DNA from 3 places in the Streptomyces sp. NPDC102283 genome. Region 3 is predicted to be linked to each of the others. Evidence: riboswitches for the same ligand, from Rfam matches in the RefSeq annotation. Region 3 holds a riboswitch; each other region holds the start of a gene.
What was found. Region 3 has a riboswitch for thiamine pyrophosphate ahead of thiC (phosphomethylpyrimidine synthase ThiC). Riboswitches for the same ligand answer to the same signal wherever they lie in the genome.
Positions count from the first base shown of each region.

Region 1: linked by a shared signal. The riboswitch ahead of thiO (glycine oxidase ThiO) and the one ahead of thiC (phosphomethylpyrimidine synthase ThiC) in region 3 are both predicted to bind thiamine pyrophosphate.
Region 2: linked by a shared signal. The riboswitch ahead of ACIRJT_RS28095 (thiamine ABC transporter substrate binding subunit) and the one ahead of thiC (phosphomethylpyrimidine synthase ThiC) in region 3 are both predicted to bind thiamine pyrophosphate.

Region 1 is NZ_JBIWLQ010000003.1:314,169-324,562, forward strand. It holds gene pknB (Stk1 family PASTA domain-containing Ser/Thr kinase) at 1-1,875, opposite strand, end outside; gene ACIRJT_RS08215 (thiazole synthase) at 2,010-2,804, opposite strand; gene thiS (sulfur carrier protein ThiS) at 2,807-3,046, opposite strand; gene thiO (glycine oxidase ThiO) at 3,043-4,224, opposite strand; TPP riboswitch at 4,222-4,334, opposite strand; gene ACIRJT_RS08230 (hypothetical protein) at 4,387-4,728, shown strand; gene ACIRJT_RS08235 (NAD(P)/FAD-dependent oxidoreductase) at 4,806-6,047, shown strand; gene ACIRJT_RS08240 (Rv2175c family DNA-binding protein) at 6,130-6,495, shown strand; gene thiE (thiamine phosphate synthase) at 6,572-7,222, shown strand; gene metF (methylenetetrahydrofolate reductase [NAD(P)H]) at 7,396-8,313, shown strand; gene ACIRJT_RS08255 (hypothetical protein) at 8,363-9,262, shown strand; gene ACIRJT_RS08260 (phytoene desaturase family protein) at 9,334-10,394, opposite strand, start outside.
Region 2 is NZ_JBIWLQ010000016.1:101,538-111,931, forward strand. It holds gene ACIRJT_RS28065 (glycosyltransferase family 4 protein) at 1-241, opposite strand, end outside; gene ACIRJT_RS28070 (glycosyltransferase 87 family protein) at 238-1,461, opposite strand; gene ACIRJT_RS28075 (sensor histidine kinase) at 1,603-2,892, shown strand; gene ACIRJT_RS28080 (response regulator) at 2,886-3,575, shown strand; gene ACIRJT_RS28085 (ABC transporter ATP-binding protein) at 3,588-4,631, opposite strand; gene ACIRJT_RS28090 (ABC transporter permease) at 4,637-6,253, opposite strand; gene ACIRJT_RS28095 (thiamine ABC transporter substrate binding subunit) at 6,334-7,428, opposite strand; TPP riboswitch at 7,510-7,626, opposite strand; gene rlmN (23S rRNA (adenine(2503)-C(2))-methyltransferase RlmN) at 7,689-8,795, opposite strand; gene ACIRJT_RS28105 (phosphatidate cytidylyltransferase) at 8,905-9,990, opposite strand; gene frr (ribosome recycling factor) at 9,990-10,394, opposite strand, start outside.
Region 3 is NZ_JBIWLQ010000007.1:37,091-47,484, reverse strand. It holds gene hisC (histidinol-phosphate transaminase) at 1-289, opposite strand, end outside; gene ACIRJT_RS15605 (LacI family DNA-binding transcriptional regulator) at 696-1,808, shown strand; gene ACIRJT_RS15600 (metallophosphoesterase) at 1,968-3,167, shown strand; gene ACIRJT_RS15595 (hypothetical protein) at 3,371-4,201, shown strand; gene ACIRJT_RS15590 (DUF805 domain-containing protein) at 4,295-4,648, opposite strand; gene ACIRJT_RS15585 (winged helix-turn-helix transcriptional regulator) at 4,897-5,340, opposite strand; gene ACIRJT_RS15580 (YybH family protein) at 5,332-5,817, shown strand; gene thiC (phosphomethylpyrimidine synthase ThiC) at 5,986-7,827, opposite strand; TPP riboswitch at 7,820-7,953, opposite strand; gene ACIRJT_RS15570 (YibE/F family protein) at 8,024-9,370, shown strand; gene ACIRJT_RS15565 (SsgA family sporulation/cell division regulator) at 9,394-9,831, opposite strand; gene ACIRJT_RS15560 (IclR family transcriptional regulator) at 9,933-10,394, opposite strand, start outside.

The DNA.
Region 1 (10,394 bases), on a different contig from region 3:
GCCGCCGTCCACGGACTGGCTCGCGATCGTGTCGCTGAAGGAGAGGAACGGCCGGTCGACCTTCACGTCGAAGCCCGCCTCCTCCAGCGTGCTCCGCGCCTCGTCGACGTCCCGGCCGGTGACGTCCGGGACGTCCAGCATCCGGGGGCCCTTGGAGACGGTCAGCTCGATGGTGTCGCCCTCGGCGGCCTCGACGCCCTCGCCGGGGGACTGCTCGGCGACGGCGCCCTCGGCCTGGGCGGAGTGGACCCGGCCGGGCAGCACCTCGGCCTTCAGCCCCTCGGCCGCCAGCTCGGCGGCGGCCTCCTCGGCGGAGAGTCCGGTGACGTCCGGGACGTCGATCGGGGCGCCCTTGCTGACGACGAGCGCCACGGCCGTGTCCGGGTTGCGGTCGGTGCCCGCGCGGGGATCCGTGCGGATCACCTCGCCGCGGGCCACGTCCTCGCTGAACTCCCTGGTCACCATCCCGGGGACCAGGCCCACCTTCTTCAGGGAACGCCGGGCGTCCGCGAGGGAACGGCCCAGGACATCGGGCACCCGCACGATCTCCGGACCCCGCGAGACGACGAGCCTCACCGAGCCGTTGCCCCGGATCCGGTCGCCCGATGCGGGGTCGCTGCTGACGACGGAGCCCCGCTCGACGGTGTCGCTGAAGACCCGCTCCACGCCCTTGAGCCCGAGGCCCTCGTCGGAGAGCCGCTTCTCCGCCGTCTGCTGGGTCTGGCCCAGCAGCGAGGGGACCTGGGTGAACTGCCCGGAGTTGATGTACCAGACGCCCGTCCCGATGCCCAGCGTCAGCAGTACGGCGGTGAGCACCAAGATCAGCTTGCGGTGCGGCCCGCCGAACGGGCCGCGACGGCCGGTCCCGCGCCGGGGAGCGCCGGGTCCCGCGGGCGGCATCTCCAGCCGGCTGGTGCGGTGCACGCCGTCGCCGTCCGCCGGGAGGGCCCGCGGGATCACGCTCGTACGGTCGTCCGCGCCGTCGTGGGCATCGGACAGGGCCCCCGGCGGTACGGCGTCCAGCTCGGCGTCGGTCAGCGTGGCACGGGCCTCACGGGACTCGGCCAGCAGCAGCACCGCGTCGTGCGGGCGCACCTCGGGATTGCGTGCGGTCGCGCTCGCCACCAGGCTGTCCAGCGCGACCGGGAGCCCCGGTACGACGGCGGACGGGGCGGGGACGTCGGAGTTGAGGTGCCGGTAGATGACCTGGGCGGCGTTCTCGCCGGTGTGCGGCTTGGCGCCGGTCAGCATCTCGTAGAGCACGACCCCGCAGGCGTACACGTCGCTGCGGGTGTCGGCGCTGCCGTGCTCGATCTGCTCGGGGGCCAGGTAGGACACGGTGCCCAGCAGGGAGCCGGTCGTGTCGGTGGCCGTGCCGACCGCCCTGACCAGGCCGAAGTCGGCGACCTTCACCCGGCCGTCATCCCCTATCAGGACGTTCTCCGGCTTCATGTCACGGTGCACGAACCCGGCACGGTGCGCGGCGCCGAGCGCGGCGAGGACCGGCTCCAGGATGTCCAGCGCCGCCCGGGGCTGGAGGGCCCCGCGCTCGCGCAGCACGTCGCGCAGGGTGCAGCCCGCCACGTACTCCATCGCGAGATAGACGTACGCGCCCTCGGCGCCCTGGTCGAAGACCGCGACGACATTGGGATGCGCCAGGCGGGCCACCGACTTGGCCTCACGGATGAAGCGCTCGACGAACGAGACGTCGATGGCGAGCGCCGGGTGCATCACCTTGAGGGCGAGCACCCGGTCCAGGCGGGTGTCCACGGCCCGGTAGACCGTGGCCATCCCGCCGACGGCGATGCGCGCCTCAATGCGATACCGGCCGTCGAGCAGCTGCCCGACGAGAGGGTCCTGGAGGGTCGTGTCCACCCGGAGAGTCTACGAGCCGCCGCCGACACCCCGGACGGGCGAGGGCGTTCCCGGTGCCGTTCTGCCATTCAAGCCCCTCCGGCGATTGAGGAGCAGGGGGTCCGGGGGCGGCGCCCCCGGCCACGTACCGGCGCTCAGAACGCCGGACGCTCCGGGTCCAGCGCCGCCCGGCCGTCCACCGGCGAGGACGCCTCGGCGAAGTGGCGGCGCGGGATGCGGCCCGCCCGGTACGCCAGGCGCCCGCCCTCCACCGCGTGACGCATCGCACCCGCCATCAGCTCCGGTTCCTGGGCCCGGGTCACCGCCGAGGCGAGCATCACAGCGGCGCACCCCAACTCCATCGCCTGCGCCGCGTCCGATGCGGTTCCGGCCCCCGCGTCGAGGATCACCGGCACCCCGGCCCGCTCGACGATCAGCTCGAAGTTGTGCGGGTTGCGGATGCCGAGCCCGGAGCCGATGGGGGAGCCGAGCGGCATGATCGCCGCGCACCCCACGTCCTCCAGCTTCCGGGCCAGGACCGGGTCGTCGTTGGTGTAGGGCAGCACGATGAACCCGTCGTCGACCAGGACCTCCGCCGCGTCCAGCAGCTCGATCGGATCGGGCAGGAGGGTCCGCTCGTCGGCGACCACCTCCAGCTTCACCCAGTCGGTGCCGAGCGCCTCCCGGGCCAGCCGGGCGGTCAGCACCGCCTCGCCCGCGGTGAAGCAGCCGGCGGTGTTCGGCAGGACCTGGATGGAGAGCCGCTCCAGCACCGAGAGCACCGAACCATGCACGGTCGGGTCCAGCCGGCGCATCGCGACCGTGGTCAGCTCGGTGCCGGAGGCGATCAGCGAGCGCTCCAGCACCTCCAGGCTCGGGGCCCCGCCGGTGCCCATGATCAGGCGGGAGCCGTAGGTGGCGGGCCCCAGCGTGAAGACGTCGTCCGACATGGTCAGCCTCCCTGTACGGCGGTCAGGACCTCGACGCGGTCGCCCTCGCCGAGCGTGGTCGCGGCCCACCGGCCGCGCGGGACGACGCTCTCGTTGACGGCGGCGGCGACCCCGGAGCGGGCCGGGGTCAGCGTGGCGACGAGGGCGTCCAGGTCCGTCCCGGCGGGAACGGCGCGGACTTCGCCGTTCACCGAGACGGAGACGGTGGCGGCGGATTCCGGTACGGCGGGCTGCTGGGTCATACGGGCTGCTCCTGGAGTACGGGGGCGGCGGGTGCGAAACGCCCGGGGGCGAAGGGGCGGGCCGTCTCGGGCAGCTCGCCGGTGGTCAGGAGGTCGGCCATCGCGTCCCCGGTGACGGGCGTCAGCAGGACGCCGTTGCGGTGGTGGCCGGTGGCGAGCAGCAGACCGGGCAGGGCGGTCGGGCCGAGCAGCGGGGCGTTGTCGGGCGAGGCGGGACGCAGGCCGGCCCGGGTCTCGGTGAGCGGCAGCTCGGTGATGCCCGGCACCAGCTCGTGGGCGTCGCGCAGCAGCTCGTACACCCCGCCGGCGGTGACCGTGGTGTCCCAGCCCATCTCCTCGCTGGTCGCGCCGACGACCAGCTCGCCGTTCTCGCGCGGCACGAGGTAGAGGTGGCCGCCCCGGACCACGGCGCGCACGGTGCGGCTGAGGAAGGGGGCGTACGCCCGGGGCACGGTGAGCCGGAGCACCTGGCCCTTGACCGGGCGGACCGGCGGCACGAGCTCCGGCGGGAGCCCGGCGAGCCGGCCGCTGAGACTGCCCGCGGCGAGCACGACCTGATCGGCCGCGAACTCCGTGCCGTCGCCGAGCAGCGCCCCGGCGGCCCGGCCCCCGGCGACGGTGAGCCGCTCGGCGGTCGTCCGGCGGAACACGACCCCGGCCCGTTCGCACGCGGTCAACAGCGCCGCGGCGAGGCGGCGGGGATCCACCTGGTGGTCGCCGTCGACCCGGAGGCCGCCCCGGACGCCCGGGGCCAGCATCGGCTCCAGGCGGCGGCACTCACGGCCGCTCAGCCAGACCGACTCCAGGCCCGAACGCTCCTGGAGGGCGTGCAGTTCGCGCAGATGCGCCCGGTCGTCGGAGTCCAGCGCGACGGCGAGCGTGCCGCAGGTCCGGAAGCCGGTGCCCAGGCCGCTCGCCTCCTCCAGCTCGGCGACGAAGGAGGGATAGCGGGCGGCGGAGGCGAGGTTGAGCCCGAGCAGCATCTGCTCGCCGTAGTGCAGTTCGGTGACGGCGGCCAGCATGCCCGCCGCGACCCGGGCGGCGCCGCCGCCCGGGTCCGGGTCCGCGACCGTGACGCGCAGCCCCCGCTGGGCGGCCCGCCACGCCGTGACCAGGCCGATGATTCCGCCCCCGATGACGAGGACGTCGGATCCGGAGGTCTTCCCCGAGACGCGCATGAGTGTCCAGCCCCTCCCTTCGCCGGCATGACCCGGAGCAGGTTCGTACGGTCGGAGGCCGTCCAGCCTCCCTCTCAGCCCGGTGCGTCCGGGCTCCCGCGAGTGTTCTACCTTGGCCACCCTAAACCCCGCCGTCCCCCGGCCAGTAGAGGAGCAGCCACCATGGCCCGTTCGCTCGACGGACTCGTCCTGTCACCCGTCGCCGACCAGGCCCCGGGCCAGGTCGGCACCCGCACCCGCTTCACCTACCACGAGGTGGACGGCCGGATCTGGGCCGAGTACGCGGGCGGCGACGTGGTGCGCGGCCATCTCGTCGGCACCCGCGACGGGGACACGCTGGACTTCCGCTACGTGCAGCTCAAACAGGACGGAACGACCTCGTCCGGGCACTGCCTCTCCACGGTCGTCGACCTCGCCGACGGCCGGGTGCGGCTGGAGGAGCGGTGGGCCTGGGAGTCCCAGGAGGGCAGCGGCACCAGCGTGGTGGAACAGCTTCCTTCCTGAGCTCCTCCCCGAGGTCCCTGCCCCTCCATCCCCGCACCCCCCTGTCTGACGCTCCGTCAGTTGACTAAGGTGGACGGGTGAGCGAGCAGACGGAACAGCGGGCGGCACGGCAGGCACGGCACGTCGTGGTCGTCGGAGCGGGCATGGCGGGTGTGCAGAGCGCCGTGGCCCTGCGGGAGGCGGGCTTCACCGGGCCCGTCACCCTGATCGGCGCCGAACCCCACCAGCCCTACGACCGACCGCCGTTGTCCAAGGCCGTCCTGCTGGGCAAGGCCGAGGACTCCGCCTTCGACGTCGACTTCGAGGCGCTGGACATCACCCTGCGCCTCGGCCTGGCCGTCACCGCCCTGCGCGCCGCCGACCATGTGCTGGACACCGCCGACGGGCCGGTGTCCTACGACGCCCTGATCCTCGCGACCGGCGCGGAGCCGATGACCCTGCCCGGCGCCGAGGGCGTGCCCGGCGTCCACCTCCTGCGCACCCTCGACGACGCCGCCCGGCTGCGGCCCGTCCTGGACCGGCAGCACGACGTGGTCGTCGTCGGGGCGGGCTGGATCGGCGCGGAGTTCGCCACCGCCGCCCGCGCCGCGGGCTGCGCCGTCACCGTCGTCGAGGCCGCCGCCCGCCCGCTGGCGGGCACCCTGCCCGCCGAGGTGGCTGCCCCGATGGCCGCCTGGTACGCCGACAGCGGCGCCGAACTCCTCACCGGCGCCCGGGTCGACCGCGTCGAGGAGGGGACCGTCGTCCTCGCGGACGGCCGGGTCCTGCCCGCCGGGGCCGTCGTCGTCGGCATCGGCGCGCGCCCCGCCACCCGCTGGCTCGCCGGCTCCGGCGTCGCGCTCGGCCCGGACGGCTCGGTCACGGCCGACAGCGCGCTGCGCACCTCGCTGCCCGGCGTGTACGCGGTCGGGGACTGCGCCTCCTTCCCCTCCACCCGCTACGGGACACGCCTGCTGGTCCACCACTGGGACAACGCCCTCCAGGGCCCGCGCACCGCGGTCGCCGCGATCATGGCCGCCCGGAACGGGGGGCCGCTCCCCGTCCACGACCCCGTCCCGTACTTCTGGTCCGAGCAGTTCGGCCGCTTCGTGCAGTACGCCGGACACCACGCGGACGCCGACACCCTGGTGTGGCGCGGCGACGGGGCGGACGCCGCCTGGTCGGTGTGCTGGCTGCGCGACGGCGCGCTGGTGGCCGTGCTCGCCGTGGGCCGCCCGCGCGACCTCGCCCAGGGCCGCAGGCTCATCGAGTCGGGGGCCGTCCTCGACCCGGAGAAGGCGGCCGACCCCGCCGTACCGCTGAAGTCCGCCGCCCTGTGACGGACCCGGGGCCCGCCGGGCCGACCCCCGTACGGTCGGGCCCGGCTACCGGCTGTCGGTCCTGGATGGCACGCTTGTCCCTGTGACCGAGATTGACGCAAAGACCGATGCTCTCGTCCCCGCCTGGCTCCACCTTCCCGACATCGCGGAAATGCTCGATGTCCAGGTGACGCGCGTACGGCAGCTGGTCAGGGATGGCCAGCTGATCGCCGTACGCCGTGGTGAGAACCGGGCGCTCCAGGTGCCCGCCGCCTTCATCGACGGCGACAAGGTGGTCAAGGGCCTCGCCGGCACCCTGACCCTCCTGAGGGACGACGGCTATTCCGACGAAGAGATGCTGGAGTGGCTCTTCACTCCCGACCAGACCCTGCCCGGCACCCCCGCACAGGCGCTGAGCGAGAATCGCGGTACGGAGGTGAAGCGCCGCGCCCAGGCGCTCGCCGTCTGAACCGACACGACAGGAAGCGGAGCACGGGCCGCCCGGCGCGGCCCGTGCACCGTCACGACCACGAGGGAGTCCGCCCATGTCCACGCCTCGCGAGCAGCTGTCCGATGCCCGGCTCTATCTGTGCACGGACGCCCGCAAGCGGCAGGGTGATCTCCCCGCCTTCCTGGACGCCGTGCTCGCCGCCGGCGTCGACATCGTCCAGCTCCGGGACAAGGGCACGGAGGCCGCCGAGGAGCTGGAGCACCTCGCCGTGTTCGCCGACGCCTGCCGCCGGCACGGCAAGCTCCTCGCGGTGAACGACCGTGCCGACGTCGCCCACGCCATCGGCGCCGACGTCCTGCACCTCGGCCAGGGAGACCTGCCGGTCCCCGCCGCCCGGGCGATCATCGGCGCCGACCGGCTGATCGGCCGCTCCACGCACGCAGAGGCGGAGGTCGACGCGGCGCTCGCCCAGGACGGTGTGGACTACTTCTGCACCGGCCCCTGCTGGCCCACCCCCACCAAGCCCGGCCGCCACGCCCCCGGCCTCGACCTCGTGCGTTACACCGCCTCCCTCGGCGGGTCGCGGCCCTGGTTCGCGATCGGCGGGATCGACGCGGGCAATCTGGACCAGGTGCTGGACGCCGGAGCCCGCCGCGTCGTCGTCGTCCGGGCCATCACCGAGGCCGACGATCCCGCCGCCGCCACCGCCGCCCTCGCCCGACGCGTCAGGGCCCGCGCGCTCTGATGTGCCGCGAGCCGACCGGCGGGCCGGCCCGCTTGCCGGCTCACCTGTCGGGCCGCGTGCCGATGCGAGGTATCTCGGGCATCTGTCCGAGGGATGGACAACAGTCCGGCAAAACGAGACAAAATCTGCTGCCCTGGTTGGGGGAGCGTCCACCCCCTGGTTAACCTCCCCTTATGGCCCTTGGCACACCCTCCACCAGGACGGATCACGCGCGTACCGTGCGTGACCTGCTGGCGACCGGCAAGACGTCGTACTCCTTCGAGTTCTGGGCGCCCAAGACGGAGAAGGGCGAACGGAACCTCTGGAACGCGCTCCGCCGCGTCGAGGCGGTCCGCCCGAGCTTCGTCTCCGTGACGTACGGCGCGGGCGGCTCCACCCGTGCCGGGACGGTCCGGGCCACCCAGCAGATCGCCGCCGACTCCACCCTCACCCCGGTCGCCCACCTCACCGCGGTGAACCACTCCGTCGCCGAAATGCGCAACATGATCGGGCAGTACGCCGACGCGGGCATCAGGAACATCCTCGCGGTCCGCGGCGACCCGCCGGGCGACCCGATGGGCGAGTGGGTCGAGCACCCGCAGGGGGTGAAGTACGCCGCCGACCTCGTCCGCCTCATCAAGGAGTCGGGCGACTTCTGCGTCGGTGTGGCGGCATTTCCCGAAATGCACCCCCGGTCGTCCGACTGGGAGACGGACATCGGTCATTTCGTGGACAAGTGCCGGGCCGGCGCGGATTACGCGATCACCCAGATGTTCTTCCGCCCGGAGGATTATCTGCGGATGCGTGACCGTGTGGTCGCCGCGGGTTGCGAAACGCCGGTGATCCCCGAGGTCATGCCCCTTACCAGTGTGAAGCAGTTGGAAAAGTTCTCCCAGCTCAGCAACGCGACCGTGCCCGCGTCGTTGAAAGAGCGCATCCTCGCGGCCAAGGACGATCCAGCCGCTGTACGCTCCATTGGCATCGAGTTCGCAACGGAGTTCTGCGCGAAGCTGCTGTCCGAGGGTGTGCCCGGACTGCACTTCATCACGCTCAACAACTCGACGGCTACGCTCGAAATCTACGAAAAACTCGGACTGCACAAGCAGTCGTGACCGGTCGTACCCGCCGCCGAAGCGGCTACGGCCGAAGGAGGGGGCGGGCGTGGGCTGGACGGTCCTCTACATCGCTTTCGGTCTGGTGGCCCTGTGGCTGCTCGGCGAGGTGCTGCTGCAGTACAAGGCACGACTGCGCTGGCGACTCCTCGCCTTCGCCGGCTTCCTCGGCGTGGTGGTCGGGGTACTGCTCGCCTCCGTTCCGGTCATCGTCGTCGGGACGCTCGCCTTCGCCACCGGCCAGACCTTCGTGACGCTGTCCTTCCGGCGTGGCTTCTCCACCGGCTGGGCCATAGGCGGCAGCCCGGGCGAGAGCCGCCGCCGCAGGGGCGGCGAGGGCGCCGCCGTGAAGGAACCCACGCTGGAGGTCTCGGACCTGGAGGTCGCCGGACCCGGGTTCGACCAGCCCCCGGCCGCCCCGCCCGCACAGTCCGTCTACGAACCGCAGCCCCTGCCCGACGACACCGGCCAGTACGGCGTCTACGGGAACCGGAGCCATGACGCGAACGGCGGTGCCCGCCAGGACCACGGCCACGAGGCCGATCCCTCGGCCCAGCCGCAGTACGCCGCGTACGACCCGTACACCGGCTACGAACAGCCCCCGGCCCAGGACCCCTACGCCGGGACCTACGACTACGGCACCGGCCCGCAGAGCTACGCCGCCTACTCCGATCCGTACATCGGCACCACCAACGGGGACCCCTCCTACGGCGGTTACGACGACTACGGCCAAGGCGACGGCTACGACAGCCAGGGCGGTCAGCAGGGCCACCCCGACCCCTACACCCAGGGCTACGTCGCGGACACTCCGCCCGGCGGCGTCTGGGTCCCGCAGCAGCGCGACACCGAGCAGTACCCCCCGATGCCGCCGGAGCAGCCGGCTACGCCCGCTCCCTACGGCAACGGCAACGGCTACGACACCGGCCAGAACGAGCAGTACCGCTACTGACGCCGCGCCGCTGCCGGGGGGGCGGGCCCGTCGGCAGCGGCACACGGGCCCGCTCCCGCTTCTGCTCCTGCTCAGCGTGAGCCGCGGAAGTCGTCGCCCTCCACGATCAGCCCGGCCACCAGCGTCCCCGACATCCCGGCGTGCGCCAGCCCGCCGCCCGGGTGCGACCAGCCGCCCGCGAGATACAGCCCCGGCAGCCGCGTGAGGTTGCCCGGATGCAGATACGCGCCCCCGGCCCCGGCCAGCGAGGGCGGCGGCACCGCACCACCCTCGGCACCCGTCTCGGCCTCGGTCTCCGCGGGCGTGCGGACCTCGGTGTGCAGGATCCGCTCCCGCAGCCCGGGAACGGCCGCCGCCGCCCGCTCCACCAGGACATCGGCGAAGCGCCGCCGCACCTCGGCGTCGCGCCAGTCGACCGGTCCCTGCGGAGCCACCGTGGCGGTCAGCGTCACCGCCTCGTGCTCCGCGTCCGGGCGGGTCGCCGGATCGTCGGGGCGCAGCACCGTCACCGTGGGGTGCCCGGCGACCCGCCCCCCGAACACCGCCTCCTGCTCCGCCGCCCCGTCGGTGCCGTGCACCACGGTCCGGTGCGCCGTGTCCGCCTCCCGGGCCCCGCGCAGCGACAGCAGAACCGTGAACCGGCCCGCCGCGCCCGCGCCGGAGCCCGGCCGGACCGTCACATCGCCCGCGCCCCAGGGCTGCTGACCCGGCACCAGCCCCGGGCGCGGCCGGACGCCGAGCACCACCCGGTCGGCCTCGGCCACCTCACCGTCCGCAAGCTCCACGCCCGCCGCCCGGCCGTCCTTCTCGACGACCCGGACCACCTCGGCGCCGAAGACGAACCGCACCCTGCGGGCCACGCACCGCTCGTACACCGCCCGCGCCAGCTCGCGCATCCCGCCCATCACGTACCAGCTGCCGAAGGTCTGCTCCATGTACGGCAGCAGCGCGGCGCTCGCGGGGGCGGTGCGCGGGTCGAGCCCGTGGGACAGCGCGTACCCGTCGAGCAGGGCGGCGAGCCGCGCGTCCGCCAGCTCCCACGCGCCGATCTCCGCGACCGTGCCCGCCTGCCGGGAGCCGCGCAGCAGCCGGCGCTGCCGCACCGCCGGATACGGATCGCGCCCCAGCACCC
Region 2 (10,394 bases), on a different contig from region 3:
GGCGGGCGATCTCCACCGCGCGGGCGGCGACGCGCGGGACCGGGAGCAGGGTGCGGGACGGGTCGCGGACCACGGGGTGGGACAGGGCGGCGTCATGGGCGGCCGCCCCGGGTTCGGCGGAGGTGTAGACGACGACGGAGTCCGTGGGGAACCGGCTGGTCATGGCGTGGACGAAGGTCTCGATGCCGCCCTGGCGCGGCGGGAAGTCGTTGGTCACCACGAGGGTGCGGCGGCGCGTCACCGGGAGGCCTGCTTCCGTACCCGTACGAGTTCCCGCACCCGTTCTCGTATGCGGTAGGGGTGGGCGGGCGGCTGCCGGGCGAGGGCCCAGGCCGTGAGGACCACCGGGTGCACCAGATAGCCGAACCGGCTCGCGGGCATGAACGCGATGGCCAGGAGCAGTCCGAGCGCGAGCCGCGCGGCGGCGGCCGACGCCGTCCCCGGGGGCCGGACCAGCAGGGAGACGGCGAGGAGCAGGGCGCTCACCCCGAGCAGCAGGAGCGCCAGGGTCCGGCCGCCGGGGACGTGGGTGGCGAGCAGATGACCGGGGAGCGGGCTGGCGGCGGACGAGACGGCTCCGGTGAGCCCGAGGGGGAAGTCGACGACATGGGCCCGGAAGGCTCCCGGGTCGCGCAGGGCGGCGGGCAGGACGAGCACGGCGGCGGTGAACAGGGCGACGAGCGCGCAGCGCAGGGCCGCGCGGCTCCCTCGGCGGCCGTCGCCCCCGGAGGCCGTGGCGAGCAGCGCGAGGGCCACCGGCACCGCCGGCCACGCGGTCCACTTGAGGGCGGCGGCCAGACCGAGTGCCAGGCCCGCCCGGCCGGCCCGCCCCCGCCCTGCCCCGGCCAGCCCGAGGCACATCAGCCCGGCCACCGGCAGATCGACGCCGCCGACCGCGAGCGGCAGCGCCACCAGGGGGCAGGCGGCGAGCCAACGGGGCGCCTCCCGGCGAAGCCCCGCCGGGAGGGCGAGGGCGAACGCGCCGAGGAAGGCGGCGCCCATCCACAGCCGGGGGTCGGTGAACAACCCGGGCCCGGCCACCGCCTCCGGTATCCCGAAGGCCGCCATGCCGGGGAGGTACGGGTTGAAGTCCTCGGGCACGGCGGGCCGTTCCGGATAGGGCGTCCCCTCGGAGAGCAGGAGCCCCGCCGAGCGAGCGACGACGTCGACCTCCAACTGCGCCCGGTCCACGGCGAGAAGCACCAGCAGAGGCAGCAGCACCGCGCCGGCGACGGCGACCGCCCCGGCCGTACGGGGGCTCCGCCCGCGGGCCGCGAGCACCGCGGCGGCCGTGTAGCCGAGTGTCGCGGCGGCTCCCCAGACCCGGTGCGGGCCGAGCGAGGAGAAGGTCCCGAGCGCCAGAGCGGTGGCCGCGCAGAAGGCCCACCAGGCCGCGTCGCCGGGCAGCGCGGGACGGTCCCGGTGCAGGTCGGAAGGGGCGGGGAGCGCGAAAGTGGCCATGCGTCCGAGGCTAGGAACGTGCCGTTCACGGAGCGTCACACCACCGTCCGGTCCTTGAGCTCAACCCGTGGCATGAGACGGCGCCGCGAACTCCACCCCTGCTCCGATGCGCCGGCCCACCGGGGGGCGAAGAATCTCCGTATGACGCGAACCGTCCCGCCGGACCGCCCGGCCACCGCTACCGCAACCCCTACCCCCGGTGCCACCGCCACCGCCGACGCCCCGCCGGCGAACCGGGGCATCCGGCGACGGCTGCGGCACTGGACGGCGGAGCCCGCGTACGCCTGGCTGACCGGAGGAGTGCTGACGCTCTTCGCGGTCGTGGAGCTGGCTCTCGTACCGGGCTCGGCGATCACGGCGTTCGGGGTGCTGGTCTGCACGGCCTCGCTGGCCCTGCGGGCGACGCGGCCCGCCGTGGGGTTCCTGACCGTGGGCGCGGCCCTCCTCAGCTTCGCGACCGACGGCAACATGGCGTACGCGACCATCGCCGGTTCCCTGATCGGCTGCTACACGCTCGGGCGGCACCGGGTGCAGCATCCGGCGGTGCTCGTTCCGGCGGGTTCGCTGGCCGCGCTGGCCGTCAACCTGGTGCACATCGACCGGTGGGCGCGGGACGGCTCCCCCGGGCTGCCCGCGCTCCAGGGCACCGACCGGTTCAGCCTGGGGCTGTACGCCGAGACGCTGGTGCTGACGGTGATGATCCTGGGTGCGGTGAGCACGGGCGACGCGGTGCGGGCGCGCGAGGAGACCCGGCACACCCGGGCCGCCGCGCAGTCGCGTCTGCTGGCGATGGAGCGGCGGCAGGCGGCCGAGGCGGAACGGGCCGCGATCGCGAGAGAGTTGCATGACATGATCGCGCACTCGGTGTCGGTGATCGCGGTGCGGGCCGAGAGCGCCACGTACACGACGCCGGACCTCTCGCCCCCGGCGCGGGACGCCTTCCAGGAGATCGCGGGCACGGCGCGGTCCTCGATGGCGGAGCTGCGGCGGCTGCTCGGAGTGCTGCGGACGGGCGACGGCGCCGAAACGGCGCCGCTCACCGCTCCGCAGCCCTCGCTGGCCGGCCTGGACGACCTCCTCGATCAGCACCGGGCGGCGGGCGGCGCGGCCGAGCTGCGGGTCACCGGCGAGCGGGCGCCGCTGCCCGCGTCCTGGGAGCTGTCGGCGTACCGGATCGCCCAGGAGGCGCTGACGAACGCCCGGCGCCATGCCCCGGGCGCGCACACGATCGTGGAACTCCACTACCGACCCGGACTGTTGACGGTTCGCGCGACGGACGACGGGCCGGGCCCCGAGCCTTCCGGCGGCTCCGGACGGCCGGGGCACGGCCTGGTGGGCATGGCCGAACGGGCCGCGCTGCTCGGCGGGAGACTCACCACCGGCCGGGGCCCGGCCGGCGGCTTTCTCGTGGAGGCGGAACTTCCGTGGTGATCCGGGTGCTGGTGGCCGACGACCAGGCGGTCGTGCGGACGGCGTTCGCCGGCCTGCTGAACACGCAGGACGACATCGAGGTGGTCGGAGAGGCGGAGGACGGCGAGCAGGCCGTGCTCAGGGCGGCCGAACTACGTCCCGATGTGGCGTTGTTGGACATCCGCATGCCCAGGCTCAGCGGCATCGACGCGGCGCGCGCCATCGTCGCGGCGTCGGGCGGGACGACCAAGGCGCTGATGCTGACGACGTTCGGTCTGGACGAGTACGTGTACGACGCCCTCACCGCCGGGGCCAGCGGCTTCCTGCTCAAGGACGCGACCTTTCCCGAACTGCTGCACGCGGTACGGGTGGTGGCGGACGGGCACGCCCTGCTGGCTCCCGAGATCACCGGGCGGCTCATAGCGGAGTTCACCCGGCAGCGGGTCAGCGCTCCCCCGCCGCGCTCGATCGACGGGCTGACCGCGCGTGAGGCGGAGGTGCTCGTATGGATCGCGCGGGGCCTGTCCAACGCGGACATCGCCGACCGGCTGACCATCACCGACCATACGGTGAAGACCCACATCAACCGGCTGTTCGCGAAGATGGAGCTGCGGGACCGGGCGCAGGCGGTCATCCTGGCGTACGAACTGGGACTGGTGGTGGCGGGCCCCAGGGGCTACAGGTGTATTGATCAACGCCGTTGACCACGCTCGCGATCAATACGCCTGGGGGGTGTCCGCCCCGGCAGCCAGCACCACCGTCTCCGCCGCGTCGAAGCGGACGCCCACGACCGCGCCCTCGTCCGGGGTGTCCCGCAGCGCGCACTCGGCCTCCAGCACCGGCGCGTTCCCGGGCGTCAGGCGTACGGTCACGTGGTTCCCCCGGAAGGTGCGGACGCCGACCGTGCAGCGCAGGCCGTCCTCGGGAGCACCGATCAGCACCCCGGCGGGCCGGACCAGCAGATCCACCTCGCCCTGCGGGGAGCCCTCGGGCACCGGGACCTTGCCCCAGGCGGTGACGGCCGCCCGGCCGGTCACGGTCGCCCCGGTGACGTTGTCGAAGCCGAGGAAGCGGGCGACGAACGCCGAGGCGGGGCGCTGCCAGACGTCCAGCGGGCCGCCCTCCTGCGCGATCCGGCCGCCCCGCATCACCACGACCCGGTCGGCGAGCGCGAACGCCTCACCCTGGTCGTGCGTGACGGCCAGCACGGTCGTACCCAACTCCTGGAAGAGGGAGCGCAGTTCGACGACAAGCCGTTCGCGGAGGCTGCGATCGAGCTGGCCGAGCGGCTCGTCCAGCATCAGGAGCTTCGGGCGCGGGGCGAGTGCGCGGGCCAGGGCGACGCGTTGCTGCTCGCCGCCGGAGAGCGCGGCGACCGCACGGCGTTCGGCCCCGGGCAGGCCGACCAGCTCCAGCAGCTCGCGGACCCGGCGCTCGGCCTCGGCCCGCCCGACGCCGTGCATCCGGAGCCCGAAGGCGACGTTGGCGCCGACGTCCCGGTGCGGGAAGAGCTGGTGGTCCTGGAACATCAGGCCGAGGCCGCGCCGGTGCACCGGGACGCCGCTCTGGTCCTGTCCGGCCAGCAGGACCCGGCCGCCGTCCATGGGCTGGAGCCCGGCGACGGTGCGGAGCAGGGTGGACTTCCCGCTGCCGCTGGGCCCGAGCAGGCAGACGATCCGGTGGTCGGCGACCTCCAGGTCGACCGCGTCCAGAGCCGTCCGCTTCCCGAACCGCACGGTGGCTGACTGCAGGCTCAGCATGTCGTTCAGAACTCCCCGGATCGGTCGGTGCGGATACGTTCGAGGAGCAGCAGCGACACCGCGCACACCAGCATCAGAATCGTGCTGAGAGCCATCGCCTGCCCGTAGTTGAGCTCCCCGGACCGGCCCAGCAGCCGGGCGACGGCGACCGGCAGGGTCGGGTTGTCGGGCCGCGCGATGAAGACCGTCGCGCCGAACTCCCCGAGGGAGACGGCGAAGGCGAAGCCCGCCGCGACCAGCACCGCCCGCCGCACCAGCGGCAGATCGACCTCTCGCCAGGCCCGCAGCGGAGAGGCCCCCAGCACGGCGGCGGCCTCCCGCAGCCGGTCGTCGACCGCGCGGAGCACCGGCAGCATGGTCCGTACGACGAAGGGGACACCGACCAGCGCCTGCGCCAGCGGGACCAGGATCCAGGAGGTGCGCAGGTCGAGCGGCGGCTCGTCCAGGGTGATCAGGAAGCCGAAGCCGACGGTGACGGCGGAGACCCCGAGCGGCAGCATCAGCAGCGCGTCGAAGCCGCGGACCAGCGGCCCGGCCCGCCGCGTCAGGGCCGCCGCCGCGAGCCCGCCGACGACGAGGGCGATGAGCGTCGCGACGAGCGCGTACCGCAGGGAGTTGCCGACGGCCTCCAGCGGCGGGACCAGGAAGGTGGAGGAACCGCCGGACCCGGCCGACTGGAGGGCCCGGTAGTAGCCGAAGCCGTAACCGCCGGATCCATCGAAGGATCGCTCCACCAGCACCCCGAGCGGCAGCAGGATCAGCAGCAGCGCGGTGAGCAGGACGCCGCCGAGCAGCGCCCACTGCCCGGCGCCGCGCGGCCGGCGGGAGGTCCGGTCCGGGTCGACGAGCTTCAGCGCGCGCTCCCGGCGGCGTACGGTCACGGCGTGCACGGCGAGGATCGCGCCGACCGCGGCGAACTGCACCAGGGTCAGCACGGCCGCCGTCGGCAGGTCGAGGAGTTGCGCGGTCTGCCGGTAGACCTCCACCTCCAGGGTGGCGTACGCGGGTCCGCCGAGGATCTGCACGACGCCGAAGGAGGTGAAGGTGAAGAGGAAGACCATCAGCGCGGCGGCGGCGACGGCCGGGGCGAGCGCGGGCAGCGTCACCCGGCGGAAGGCGGCGAACCGTCCGGCCCCCAGCACCCGGGCGGCCTCCTCCTGCCGCGGGTCCAGCTGGGACCAGAGACCGCCCACCGTCCGCACGACCACCGCGTAGTTGAAGAAGACGTGGGCCAGCAGGATCGCCCACACGGTGGTGTCGAGGCGGACGCCCCACACCTCGTCGAGGAGCCCGCCGCGCCCGAGCAGCGCCAGGAACGCGGTGCCGACGACGACGGTGGGCAGCACGAAGGGCACGGTGACGACCGCCCGCAGCAGTTGCTTGCCGGGGAAGTCGAAGCGGGCGAAGACATACGCCCCGGGCAGGGCGATCAGCAGGGTGAGCGCGGTCGAGGCGAGGGCCTGCCAGGTGGTGAACCAGAGGACGTCGAGGATGTCCGGGCGGGCCAGCACCTCGCCGATCCGTCCGAACTGCCAGTCGCCCCCCGCCTTGAGCCCGCGGCCGACGATGGCGGTCACGGGATAGGCGAAGAACACCGCGAAGAACGCCACGGGCACGGCCATCAGGCCGAGCCGCCGCGCGGCCCCGCGCCGCCCGGCCCCGCGTCGGGTCCGGGCGGCCTCGGCGGTCTTGGCCCCGGGCTCTACTTCAGGACCAGCGACTGCCACGACTGGATCCACTGCTCACGGTTGGCGGTGATCTTCTCGGGTGCGACGGTGGGAGGCGTGTCGATCTTCTCGCCGAACTTCGTGAACAGCTCGGGGAGGGTCGCGTCCTTCACGACCGGGTTCACGAACATGTTCAGCGGCATGTCCTCCTGGAACGTCTTGCTGATCATGAAGTCCAGCAGCGCCTTGCCGCCCGCCTCGTTCTTCGCACCGGTCAGCAGCCCGGCGTACTCGGTCTGCCGGAAGCAGGTGCCGGTGGCGACCCCGGTGGGCGCCTCCTTCGGCTGCGGGTCGGCGTAGAGCACCTCGACGGGCGGGCTGGAGGCGTAGCTGACGACGAGCGGCCGGTCGGCGCCTGCCTTCTTGCCGCCCGCGGAGCCGGAGAACTCCTCGTTGTACGCCTGCTCCCAGCCGTCGACGACCTTGACGCCGTTGGCCTTCAGCTTCTTCCAGTACGCCTCGTAGCCGTCCTCTCCCTGGGCGGCGATGGTGCCGAGCAGGAAGCCGAGACCGGGCGAGGAACTCGCGGCGTTCTCGGTGACGAGGAGGTTCTTGTACGCGGGCTCGAGCAGGTCCTGGAAGGTCTTCGGCGGCGCGAGCTTCTTGTCGGCGAAGTACTTCTTGTCGTAGTTGACGCAGATGTCACCGGTGTCGACGGGCGTGACCCGCCTCTTCCCGTCCGTCTGCGTGTCCGCCGCGACCGTGTCCAGGCCCTTGGCCTCGTACGCGGTGAAGAGACCGTTGTCGAGGGCGCGGGAGAGCAGGGTGTTGTCGACGCCGAAGAAGACGTCGCCGCGCGGGGATCCCTTGGTGAGGATCTCCTGGTTGAGCGCGGCTCCGGCGTCGCCGCTCTTGAGGATCTCGACCTTGTAGCCGGTCTCCTTCGTGAACGCCTTCAGCACCTTGTCCGAGACGTTGAAGGAGTCGTGGCTCACCAGGGTCACGGTCTTGGAGCCGGGGCCCTTGGACTCCCCGGAGCCGGCGGAACCGCCGTCGCCGCAGCCCGCGAGCACGGTGACGCCGAGAGCGGCGGCGAGCGCGGTCGCCGCGTACTTCGTGGTGGTGTTCATGTGATTCCTCCTGGAGATGACCAGGAAGAGACGCGGCCCCGCCCGCTGTCCGGCGAACCGGAAGCGGGCAGGGCGCAACAGCTTGAGTAAGGTCCGAACTTCCTACCCGGAATGACCCGGGCGAGGTTCAGAGGGTCTGCGGCCAACCTGTCCTTGGTGCCGCACTCTCAGCGCTGTGGCGCTCCCCTGTCGGAATATGAAGTTGATTTCGAGCCCAGGCTACACCGGCGGATTTCGGCCGCCCGTCCGGGAGAGGCCGGCTAGCGCTCGGAGGCCGCCAGCTGACCGCAAGCCCCGTCGATCTCCTGACCGCGGGTGTCCCGGACGGTGACGGGCACGCCGTGGGCCGCGATGGCCTCGACGAACGCCTTCTCGTCCTCGGGCCGCGAGGCGGTCCACTTGGAGCCGGGCGTGGGGTTCAGCGGGATCAGGTTGACGTGCACCCGCTTGCCCTTGAGCAGTCGGCCGAGCCGGTCGCCACGCCAGGCCTGGTCGTTGATGTCCCGGATCAGGGCGTACTCGATGGAGATCCGGCGGCCGGACTTCTCGGCGTACTCCCAGGCGGCGTCCAGCACCTCGCGGACGTTCCACCGGGTGTTGACGGGGACCAGGGTGTCGCGCAGCTCGTCGTCCGGGGCGTGCAGCGAGACGGCGAGGCGGCACTTGAAGCCCTCGTCGGCGAAGCGCAGCATGGCCGGGACGAGGCCCACGGTGGAGACGGTGATCCCGCGCTGCGAGAGGCCGAGACCGTCCGGCTCCGGGTCGGTGAGACGGCGGATCGCGCCGACCACCCGGTTGTAGTTGGCGAGCGGCTCGCCCATGCCCATGAAGACGATGTTGGACAGCCGCGCGGGCCCGCCGGGCACCTCGCCGTCGCGCAGGGCGCGCATGCCGTCGACGATCTGGTGCACGATCTCGGCGGTCGACAGATTGCGGTCGAGGCCGGCCTGCCCGGTGGCGCAGAAGGGGCAGTTCATTCCGCAGCCGGCCTGCGAGGAGATGCACATCGTGACGCGGTCGGGATAGCGCATCAGGACGGACTCGACGAGCGTCCCGTCGTGCAGCTTCCACAGGGTCTTGCGCGTCGTGTCGTCATCGCAGCTGATGTGCCGCATCACGGACATCAGATCGGGGAACAGCGCCTCGGCGAGCTTCTCCCGCGATCCGGCCGGGATGTTCGTCCACTCCGCCGGGTCGTGCGCGTACCGCGCGAAGTAGTGCTGCGAGAGCTGCTGGGCGCGGAACGGCTTCTCACCGGTCGCGGCGACCGCTTCCTTGCGCTCGGCGGGCGTGAGGTCGGCGATGTGCCGCGGCGGCTTCTTGGATCCGCGGGGCGCGACGAAAGTGAGTTCTCCGGGCTTAGGCATGGTTCATCCAGTGTCGCAGACAGACGGGTGAGGGCCCGCCGCCCTGTGGACGACGGACCCTCACTCGCGAAACGTGCAGGTGGGACAGGGTAAGAGGGTGCCGAAGCGGTCAGCCGGAGCCGACGAACAGCACCAGCAGCAGCCAGACGACCGGCGCGGTCGGCAGGAGCGAGTCCAGCCGGTCCATGATGCCGCCGTGGCCGGGAAGCAGGGTGCCCATGTCCTTGATCCCGAGGTCCCGCTTGATCATGGACTCGCCCAGGTCGCCGAGGGTGGCGCTGGCCGCGACCGCGAGGCCGAGCAGCAGGCCCTGCCACCAGGCGCCGTCGTCGATCAGGAACTCCATGCACAGGGCGCCGGCGACCATCGCGAAGGCGACCGCTCCGAACAGGCCTTCGCGGGTCTTGCCGGGGCTGATGCGCGGGGCGAGCTTGTGCGTGCCGAAGCGCCAGCCGACCGCGTACGCCCCGGTGTCGCTGACCACCGTGAGGATCAGGAAGGTCAGGACCCGCCACGAGCCGTCGTCCGCCGTCAGCATCAGGGCGACGAAGGTGGCCAGGAAGGGTACGTAGAACGCCGCGAAGACCCCGGCCGTGACGTCCTTGAGATACCCGTCGGGCGGTTCGGTCATCCGCCAGACCAGCACCGCGAGGGCGGTCAGGGCCATCGCGATCCAGGCGCCCTCGGGCCCTCGCGCGTAACCCGCGACGACCATCGCGGCTCCGCCCACGGCCAGCGGCACCAGGGGCGCCTTGATGCCCTTGCGCTCCTGGAGGCGGGACGTCAGCTCCCAGAGGCCGACCACGACCGCGGCCACTACCACGCCGATGAAAGCGGCCTTCACGATGAACAGCGAGACGCCGATGACGGCGCCGAGACCCACGGCCACCCCTATGGCGGCGCGCAGATCACGCCCCGCGTGCTTCTTCTGCGGCGGGGGCGGCAGCGGGGTGGACATGGGCTCCTGCGGCTTCTCGTCACGGAACAGGGGGCCGCTGACGTGAGCGGCATCCCTGTCCCGGTCGTCGCGGCTCTGTGCGTCTCTACCTGCGTCGGGAACGTCCGGCACGTTGGGCATGGGCCGAGTCTGCTGGGCGCCATGCACATCGTGGGCCGGACCCGCCGGGGCCGCCCTCATCTCGGGCGTGCCCCAGTAACCGGCTCCTTGCGGGGCACCCCGGGAAGAGTCGTTCATCAGACTTCGAGCAGCTCGGCTTCCTTGTGCTTGAGCAGCTCGTCCACCTGCGCGACGTACTTCGCGGTGGTGTCGTCGAGCTCCTTCTCCGCGCGACGCACCTCGTCCTCGCCGGACTCCTTGTCCTTGACGAGCTTGTCGAGGGTCTCCTTGGCCTTGCGGCGGATGGAGCGGATCGAGATCTTGGAGTCCTCGGCCTTGGTCTTGGCGACCTTGATGTACTCCTTGCGGCGGTCCTGGGTGAGCTCGGGGAACGTCACCCGGATGATATTGCCGTCGTTGCTCGGGTTGACGCCGAGATCGGAGTCGCGGATCGCCTGCTCGATGTTGCGCAGCGCGGTCTTGTCGAACGGCGTCACGACGGCCATCCGCGCCTCGGGAACCGAGAACGAGGCCAGCTGGTT
Region 3 (10,394 bases):
GCTGCTGGGCCACCCCCACCGACCCGGTGCCGGTGGCGAGATGGGCGAGGGGCACACCGAAACGGTCGGCCAGCTCGTTCATCAGGCCGGTGCACGCCATGTCCGGGTAGCGGTTGAAGTTCCCCGCGGCGGCGAGCGCCGACTCCAGAACCCCCGGCAGCGGCGGATAGGGATTCTCGTTGGAGGACAGCTTGTACGCGACCGGTCCGCCGGCCGCCGCCGGCTTCCCCGGCACATAGGCGGGAACGCCGTCCAGCTCGGCGCGCAGCTTGGGGCTCGTCTCGCTCACCGCAGGTCCTCCTCGACCGTCCGTTCACAGCAATACTGCACACCTTATGAGGATTGGGCCCCGCTGCGAATGGCCCGAGCGGGAAATCGACCGCAGTGCCCGGGAATGGGGGCCTCGCGCGGGGCCGATCCGGGGCCTCTCCCGGGGGGAGCGCTTCCCGTTCCGCCGCACGCCGGTGGCTCGCGCCGTGGCGCGCGTCCCCCGAAGTGGTGAGTTGAGACCTCTTCGAGACATCGCACATACAGCAGGCTGCCACCCTTCAGCACCTGAAACACGCATGCAATAGCGGCCAACTTCCTTTCATTGTAAGGTTTCTGATGGCCAGTGACCTTGCAGAAACGTGCCTGTCAACGTGGGCATATGCGACCGGACCGACCACCCCTCGGAGCCCTACTATCGGCTCGCCATGACAGCAGCAGGGAAGCACCAGGTGAGCCGGACGGAGACCCCCCGGCGCAGCGGCCGGCCAGGACGGGCGGGTATCCGTGATGTGGCCGCCGCGGCCGGAGTCTCGATCACGACCGTCTCCGACGCGCTCAACGGCAAGGGCAGGCTCCCGGACGCCACCCGACGCCATGTCCGCGAGGTCGCCGAGCGCCTGGGCTACCGCCCTTCCGCCGCGGCCCGAACCCTCCGTACGGGCAAGTCCGGCCTGATCGGCCTGACCGTGACCACGTACGGGAATGAACCTTTCACCTTCACCGAATTCGCGTACTTCGCGGAGATGGCGAGAGCCGCGACCTCCGCGGCGCTCGCCCGCGGCTACGCCCTCGTCATCCTTCCCGCCACCTCGCGGCACGACGTCTGGTCGAACGTCGCGCTCGACGGGACCGTCGTCATCGACCCCTCCGACCAGGACCCGGTCGTCACCGAACTCGTCCGCCAGGGGCTGCCCGTCGTCTCGGACGGCCGCCCCGCCGGAACGCTCCCCGTCACCGCCTGGGTCGACAACGACCACCGGGCCGCCGTGCTCGACCTCCTCGACCATCTCGCCGCCGCCGGGGCCCGCCGGATCGGCCTGCTGACCGGCAACACCACCGACACCTACACCCGGTTGTCCACCACCGCCTACCTCCACTGGTGCGAGCGGGTCGGCCAGGATCCCGTCTACGAGTCCTACCCGGCCCACGACCCCTGCGCGGGGGCGGTCGCCGCCGACCGGCTGCTCGCCCGCCCGGACCGCCCCGACGCGGTCTACGGGCTCTTCGACCCCAACGGCACCGATCTCCTCGCGGCGGCACGCCGCTACGGACTGCGGGTCCCCGAGGACCTGCTGCTGGTCTGCTGCAGCGAGTCCACCGTGTACGCGGCCACCGAGCCGCCCATCACGACGCTCTCGCTGAAGCCCCGCCGCATCGGCACGGCCGTGGTCCAACTGCTCATCGACGCCATCGAAGGGATCGGGCACGACGGGCCGGTGGAGCAGGTCATACCGACGGAGCTCATCGTCCGGACCTCCTCGCAACGACGTCCACCACGCACCACGGTCAGCGCGCCGCGCTCCCCCAGCGGGGACTGATCATCTCTTTTCGGACCAATCGACCGATGAACCGTGCGTGCGCCCGGATTCACCACCCCTGGTGCGTCACACAGATCGATCCGCATTCCTATGATGGGCGCACGACACCGCGGACCACCTCTACCAGGCAGGGCCCGTCAGGTGTACGGCGGCGCGACGGTGGTGGAGGGGTCGATGACTCAGGGGGCCGGTCAGGAACCCGTGGTGCGGACGGCGACGTTGCGTGACTTCCGGGTTCCGCCGTATGCGCAGACACCCGTGCCACCGCAAGCCCAGGCGGCACCTCCTTCCCCGGTGCCGCCGCGCGCGCCGGAACCGAACCCTCCGGCGCCGGGCGCTCCCGTGCCCCCGGCACCCGGCGCCTCCGTGCCGCCGCGCGCTCCCGCGCCACCCCGGCCGCCGCATCCCGGCAACGCCGTCGTGGGCGACGAGCAGCCGGACGGCTACACCCCGACCGAGCGGGACCTCCCGGTCATCCGCCGCGGCGACACGGTGCGGGTGCGGACCGTTCCCGAGCCGCGCCCCGTGGCCGGGGACAGCCGCGGCCCGCTCTTCGTCGTCGGCGATGTCCACGGCTACCTGGACGAGCTGATCGCCGCCCTCGGCGCGCAGGGCCTCATCGACGCCGACGGCAACTGGGCCGCGGGCAACGCCCGACTGTGGTTCCTCGGCGACTTCACCGACCGCGGGCCGGACGGCATCGGGGTCATCGACCTCGTCATGCGGCTCTCCGCCGAGGCGGCGGCGGCCGGCGGCTACTGCAAGGCCCTGATGGGCAACCACGAGCTGCTGCTGATCGGCGCCAAGCGGTTCGCCGACACCCCCGTCAACTCCGGGGCGGGCACCGCCACCTTCCAGGCCGCCTGGCTGCTCAACGGCGGCCAGAAGACCGACATGGACCGCCTCCAGGACGTCCACCTCCAGTGGATGTCCCGGCTCGACGCGGTAGTCGAGGAAGACGGGCATCTCCTGATGCACTCCGACACGACGGCCTACCTCGACTACGGGTCCACCATCGAGGACGTCAATGACACGATCACGGCCATTCTCACGCGCAATGACGCCGACGAGTGCTGGGACCTCTTCCGCAAGCTCACCAAGCGGTTCGCCTTCCGGGACGAGGGCGGCGCCCAGGCGGTGCGCGAGCTCCTGACGACCTACGGCGGACAGCGCGTCGTCCATGGCCACAGCCCCATTCCGTACCTCCTGGGCGAGGTCGGCACGGAGGAGGGCGAGGACAGCGCGGGGCCGGTGATCAACGGTCCGCACGTGTACGCGGACGACCTCGCCATCGCCATGGACGGCGGAGTGACCATGGCCGGAAAGCTGTTGGTGGTTCAACTCCCGCTGCATGACTGACCGTCGGCGGGGAAGACGCTTCAGGTTCCGCCTGCGTCGACCCCGCCGATCAACGGACCCGTCACCGGGCCCAATTCTGGAAACACCCTGTCACCCCGTGCCGTGAGCGCTCTACCATCGGCGTATCAGTGGCAGGCTCTCCTCCGTTTCCGCCCGATCGCCCGGTCCACGCGGGCAACCGGGCACCGACGGAGCATCGGGGGATGCAGATGACAAGCGCTCCGCACCTGCTGGCCGAGGACGGACCCGAGTACGAGCGGATCCTGGGCGACGCACTGCGCCACGCTCATGAACGCCCGGACCTGGAGGGCGTCGGGGACCGGCTCAACACCGAACAGCTGCGCACCATGGCGCTCAGCGCCACGGCGCTGATCACCGCGGCCGCGGCCACGGAGTACGAGCACTACGTGAAGGCCCGCGGCGAGCTGCGCCGCGCGGCGACCGCGGAAGAGATCGACGGCGGCCCGGCCCCGGACGGGCCGCGGAGCACGGCGGCCGGATCGGGCGCCGGCATAGGCGCGGTCATCACGGTCCTGACCCCGCTGCTGGCCGGCTCCGCGGCCGTCATCTTCCTGCTCGTCGGCTACCTGGTGAAGGCGGTCGGTCCGTCGGTGGCCTTCGGCGGCTCGATGGTCGCGGCCGGATGGTTCTTCGCCGCGGTCGCCGCCGCGGCGATCCTGGTGGCGGCGATCGGCCTGCTCGTCACCGCGCTCCGCAACGGCGCGACGTCCCTGGCCGCCGAGGACGAGGAGCAGGAGCTTCCGGAGGATGTCGCGCGGGCCAGGGAGGCGTGGCGCCACGCCCTGCTGGAGCGCGGCATCCTCCCGTTCCTCCGGGATGCCCTGGCCGACCCCACCGCGGGGCCCGCCGCACGGACCCCGCACCGTTCACCCAACCGCATCCCGAAGGTCGGATACAGCAGGCCGGACTTCTCCGGCCCGGACGACGGACCGGCGGCCGGCCCCCGACCCACGTTCACCAGCCCCGACTTCACGAGCCCGGACTTCGGCGGGCCGGAGCACCGGCCGGACTGACAACCGGGCCGAGGTCCGGGTACGGCGAAGGCCGGGGCGGCTGTGTGCCGCGCCCGGCCTCAGGCTGCTCCGACCGGCGTCGGAGCTTTTCGGTCAGACTGCCGGGGCCAGCTTCGGGTTCTGGCCGTGCTGGTTCGCCTCGTGCTTGCCCTCGGAGGCGAGGAAGACGATCAGGATGATGAAGCCGACCAGCGGGACGATCCCGATCAGCAGCCACCAGCCCGAGCGGCCGGTGTCGTGCAGGCGGCGCACGGCGACCGCGAGGCTCGGGACGAGAATCGCGACGGCGTATATGTAGGACAGGAAGTCCGCGCCGATCAGGTTGCCGATGATCGTGAGCACCAGGCTGACGACGAAGCTGATGAGCGCGAACATCCAGTACTCCTTGCGGCGCGCGCGTCCGCTGAAGCCTGCGTAGTTCTTGAGTACTGCCAGGTACCAGTTCATGGTGATTCCCTCCCCGGCCCCCGTTCCGAGGGGGCGCCAATTTCAAGCCAAGCAAGCCGGAAAGTAAGCCACAGATAAGGAGAGGGTCAAGCGAAGATGAGCTGCGGGCCAAACGTACATACAGCTGCCACACGACTGTGTCCATACTGTCGCTTAACAAGGCAGCTAACTATGTCAAACCGACCTGAAACGGCTGTAGTTGACCGGTAAGCCATAGAACGCCCACAGGCTCCTGGCCGGATCGGACCTCAGCCCCGCGGGCTCGCGCCTGCGGCCGGTCCCGTGGCCAGGAGAGCCTCTCCCGTCGCGTACAGCTCGATCAGCAGAGGCCGGAGTGCCCGGCCGCGTCCGGTCAGGGTGTAGCAGGTACGCACAGGGAATCCGCGCCGGCGCTCCACCGACAGCAGGCCACGTTCGCACAGTTCCCGGAGCCGCTGGCTGAGAACCTTCGCCGACAGTTCCGGCAGCCGTTCCCTCAGCTCGGAGAACCCCAGCGGGCCGCCCATCAGTTCGCGCGGCACGAGCGTGGCCCACCGGCCCGACACCGCGGTCAGGGCCACCTCGACCGGGCAGTCCGGCTCGGGACGGACCGTGCGGCCACGGGCGGTCGGCGTCAGTTCCTGGCCGTCGGCCGCGTGGGTTTCCGTTGGGTGACCCTCGTCGACGGGCGGTTCACTGGCTGCATGACGCATTCCACCAGTGTGCATCCGACCACCGTCGCCGCCGAGCACCCCTACGTCCTGGAAGGGGCGTTCAACACCTTCGACCCCGATTGCGTCGACCGGCTCTTCGAGGCCGACGCGCAGTTCGTGCCCCGGCCCGGCCACCCCACGGCCGGCCCCGACCGGCTGCCGGCCCACCGGAGTTTCCTCGCACTGCGCGTCCCGATCCGGGTGACTCCGCGCCACACCTACGTCTCAGGCGACCTGGCACTCCTGATCGTCGACTGGGTGGTGGAGGGCAGAGCCGCGCACGGCGACCAGGTCCGGATCACGGGCACGGCGACGGACGTCGCCCGCCGGGGACCGGACGGATACTGGCGCTACGTCATCGACAACCCGTTCGGCACGGCGGGCGCCCAGAGCCCGGCAGCCACGCCGGACGAGCCGCCGGAGCAGGCGGGCCCGCCGCACCAGACCCTCCACCGGTCGCCTCCGCCCACGGTGTGACGCCCTACGACGCGGTCGCCCGGATGATCCCGCCGGGCGAAAGCGTGACGGAGTGCAGCATCCACCTGGTGACGGGCGACGGCGACAAGCCGTTCGCGGTGGGCTTCGCGGAGGGGGGCCGGCCAGGACTGGTGACCTGGCGGGCCCCCCTCCGCCGAGGCGGCCGGGTCAGCCGGCCGACGTACCGCCCGCCTCCGCGATGGGCAGGTAGACCCGGTTGCCGGCGGCCGCGAACTCCTTCGACTTCTCGGCCATGCCCTCCTCGATCTCCTCCTGCGAACCACCGTGCTGACGCCGGATGTCCTGGGAGATCTTCATCGAGCAGAACTTCGGCCCGCACATCGAGCAGAAGTGCGCGGTCTTCGCCGGTTCGGCGGGCAGCGTCTCGTCATGGAACTCCCGCGCGGTGTCCGGGTCGAGCGCCAGATTGAACTGGTCCTCCCAGCGGAACTCGAACCGCGCGTCGGAGAGGGCGTCGTCCCACTCCTGCGCACCCGGGTGCCCCTTGGCCAGGTCGGCGGCGTGAGCGGCGATCTTGTAGGTGATGACGCCCGTCTTCACATCGTCCCGGTTCGGCAGCCCCAGGTGCTCCTTGGGCGTGACGTAGCAGAGCATCGCCGTGCCCCACCAGGCGATCATCGCGGCGCCGATGCCGGAGGTGATGTGGTCGTAGGCAGGCGCGACGTCCGTGGTCAGCGGGCCGAGCGTGTAGAACGGCGCCTCCTCGCAGATCTCCTGCTGGAGGTCGATATTCTCCTTGATCTTGTGCATCGGGACGTGTCCGGGGCCTTCGATCATCGTCTGGACGCCGAACCGCTTGGCGATCGTGTTCAGCTCGCCCAGCGTGCGCAGCTCGGCGAACTGCGCCTCGTCGTTGGCGTCCGCGATCGAGCCGGGGCGCAGTCCGTCACCCAGGGAGTAGGTGACGTCGTACGTCGCGAGGATCTCGCAGAGCTCCTCGAAGTGCTCGTAGAGGAACGACTCCTTGTGGTGGGCGAGACACCAGGCCGCCATGATCGAGCCACCGCGCGAGACGATGCCGGTCTTACGACGGGCCGTCAGCGGGACGTACGGCAGGCGCACACCGGCGTGCACCGTCATGTAGTCCACGCCCTGCTCGGCCTGCTCGATGACGGTGTCCTTGTAGATCTCCCAGGTCAGCTCCTCGGCCCGGCCGTCGACCTTCTCCAGGGCCTGGTAGAGCGGGACGGTGCCGATCGGCACGGGGGAGTTGCGCAGCACCCATTCACGGGTGGTGTGGATGTTGCGGCCGGTGGACAGGTCCATGACCGTGTCGGCGCCCCACTTCGTCGCCCAGGTCATCTTGTCCACCTCCTCCTCGATGGAGGAGGTGACGGCCGAGTTGCCGATGTTGGCGTTGACCTTCACCAGGAACCGCTTGCCGATGATCATCGGCTCGATCTCGGGGTGGTTGACGTTGGCCGGCAGCACCGCCCGACCCTGAGCGATCTCCTCACGGACGACCTCGGCCTCCACGTTCTCCCGGATCGCCACGTACTCCATCTCCGGGGTGGTCTCCCCCCGTCGGGCGTACGCGAGCTGGGTGACGGGGCGTCCGTCGCGGCTGCGGCGCGGCTGGCGCGGGCGGCCGGGGAAGACGGCGTCGAGGTTGCGCAGTCCGCCGCGCGGCGAGGTGTGCTTGAGCCCGTCGTCCTCGGGGCGGGCCGGGCGGCCCGCGTACTCCTCGGTGTCGCCGCGGGCGATGATCCAGTTCTCCCGCAGGGGCGCGAGGCCGCGGCGGACATCGGTGTCGACGGAGGGATCGGTGTACGGCCCGGACGTGTCGTACAGCGTCACGTCCTCGCCGTTGGTGAGGTGCACCTGTCGAACCGGCACCCGGAGGTCCGGGCGCGAGCCCTGGACGTACCCCTTGTGCCAGCCGATGGACTTCCCGGCCTCGTCGTTCCGCGTCCCGTCGCCCGGCGTCGTGCCGTTCGGCGTTCCGTCGTTCTGTTTCGAGGCAGGCGTGCGTGCGTCCGCTGTGGTCATGAGACCTACTCCCTACGCCGGCATTACCCGGTAACAGGTTCGGCGGTCGGCGCAGCGTTTCCCGTACGGATGTACGGCGATCAGCGCCCTCTCAGCCCGGTGCTCCGAGCTCCCGCGTGTGCAAAGGTGCCTCCACGCTAGCGTCCTTTCCGGCGAGCTGACCAGAGGGCCCTCCTGTTCTTGCGATGATCGCCCCGTGACCTCCCCCCAAAGCGACCCCGCACCCCAGCCGCCCCAGGGCCACAGCCACGGCCACACACACAGCCACGGGCCGGCCGCTCCGGTCTCCCGGCACCTGCGCAAGGTCATCGCCGCCGTACTGATCCCGTTCGCGACGGCGGTCGTCGTCGGCCTGATCGCGTTCTGGCCCGGCGGCGCGCCCGACCACGAGCGCACCGGCGTCGGATTCGACCGGCAGACCCAGGACGGCAAGGTCGTCCAGGTCGTCCAGGTCGACTGCGCGGACGTCAACGCCGCCCAGGTGCCCCCGACCGGCGACACCTCCACGCCCTCGGGCCGGGAGGCCGTCAATGAGCAGGAGGGGGAGTGCGCGAAGGCCACCGTCGAGGTGACCAGCGGCGACGACAAGGGCCGCGAGTTCGTCGAGGTGGTCCAGCCGGACGCGCCCCGACAGCTGAAGGAGGGTCAGGGCGTGGTCGTGGCGTACGCCCCCGACGCGCCGCGCGACCTCCAGTACTCCGTGACCGACGTGAACCGGAAGATCCCGATGGCGGTGCTGGCGGGGATCTTCGCGCTGGCCGTGGTCCTGGTGGGCAGGATGCGCGGGGTGATGGCCTTGGTGGCACTCGTCGTGTCATTCGCCGTGCTGACCCTGTTCATCCTGCCGGCGATCCTGCAGGGCTCGAACCCGCTGGTCGTGGCGGTGATCGGGGCCAGCGCGATCATGCTGGCGGCCCTCTATCTGTGCCACGGGGTGACGGCCCGTACGTCGGTCGCGGTCGTCGGCACGCTGATCTCGCTGCTGCTGATCGGGCTGCTGGGCTCCCTGTTCATCGGCTGGGCGAACCTCAGCGGCAACACCGACGACAACACCGGCCTCATCCACGGCCTCTACCCGGACATCGACATGAGCGGTCTGCTGCTGGCCGGTGTCATCATCGGTTCGCTCGGGGTGCTCGACGATGTGACGGTCACCCAGACCTCCGCCGTCTGGGAACTTCACCAGGCGGACCCGCGGATGGGTTGGAAGGATCTGTACCGGGCAGGTATCCGGATCGGAAGGGACCACATCGCCTCGGTGGTCAACACCCTGGTGCTGGCGTACGCGGGCGCGGCGCTGCCGCTGCTGCTGCTCTTCTCCATCGCCCAGAGCAGTGTGGGGACGGTGGCCAACAGCGAGCTGGTCGCCGAGGAGATCGTCCGCACGCTGGTCGGATCGATCGGCCTGGTCGCCTCGGTTCCGGTGACCACGGTGCTCGCCGCGCTGGTCGTCTCCGCAGACCGTCCGGGGTCCGGCGGCGCACAGGCGGCTACGGCCGCACCCGCGCGGACGGGCCGGGGCCGTCGTCGTAAGACAGGGTGACGGGGCATCGGGAGCGCGCCCGGTCAGCCCGCGTTCTGCTCCTCGGCGAGGATGCGGCCGAGCGCGTCCTCCAGGTTCCCGTCGAAGTCACCCAGCGTGTGCTCCTGGCCGAGCGGCACGAGCTTGTCCGTCCGGTCGAGAAACGCCACCAGCGGCGCCGTCCCCGCCCGGAACAGCGCACGGTCCGCGCCGACCTGGAGCCGGATGTGCACATCGCCGAGACCTTCGGGCTCGGTCGGAGCGATGTGCACATCTCCGTCGCCGCTCGGGCTGTTGAGCCCGTCCAGCAGCAGTTCACGGCCGAACGCCCAGGTCACAGGGGCATCGCCAGGAAGGTGGAACGTCATCCGGATGGCATAAGGATCGCCGACCTCGTATCGGAGCTCCACCGGAATACGGAACGAGAGCTCCTCGGAGACGAGGAAGCTCATCATGACCTCTGCTTGAACCGACTCGCGCATCGTTCAACCCCGCAGTAGATGAATCTGGCCAGGAATGATCCCCCATGGCCCTATTGACGCCATCGTGGTGCACGCGATAGCAGATCACAAGGAGTGATTTTTCAGATACTGATAGAGAACACGAACGAACGCAAGAGGCTGGCAACTTCGCCACGTAACTGTTCGACTGCGGGCAGCAACCGATCTTCCCGGTCCAGAGGTACGGAAATGGCCATCGCCGCAATGGTGGCACCGGCTGTGACGGGAATGGCGGCGCACACGGTCCCCAGTGCGTACTCCTGGCGTTCGATGACCGGTTCACCTCGTCGGAGGGTGCGCAGCCGTTCCAGAAGAGTGGCGCGATCTCGCACTGAGTAACGGGTGAGGGGGCGCACGGGGTGCCGATCGAGGTGGTCCTCTCGAGCCCTCTCGTCGAGTTGGGCGAGCAGACACTGACCGATGGCGTGCGCGTGGGCGGTTTCCCGGAACGAGGCCCACTCCTCCACCGCCGGGGTGTCGGGAGCGTCCGCGACCGCGATGAGGTCGATCTCGCCGTCGCAGTAGACGGCGCAGTACACCGGGGC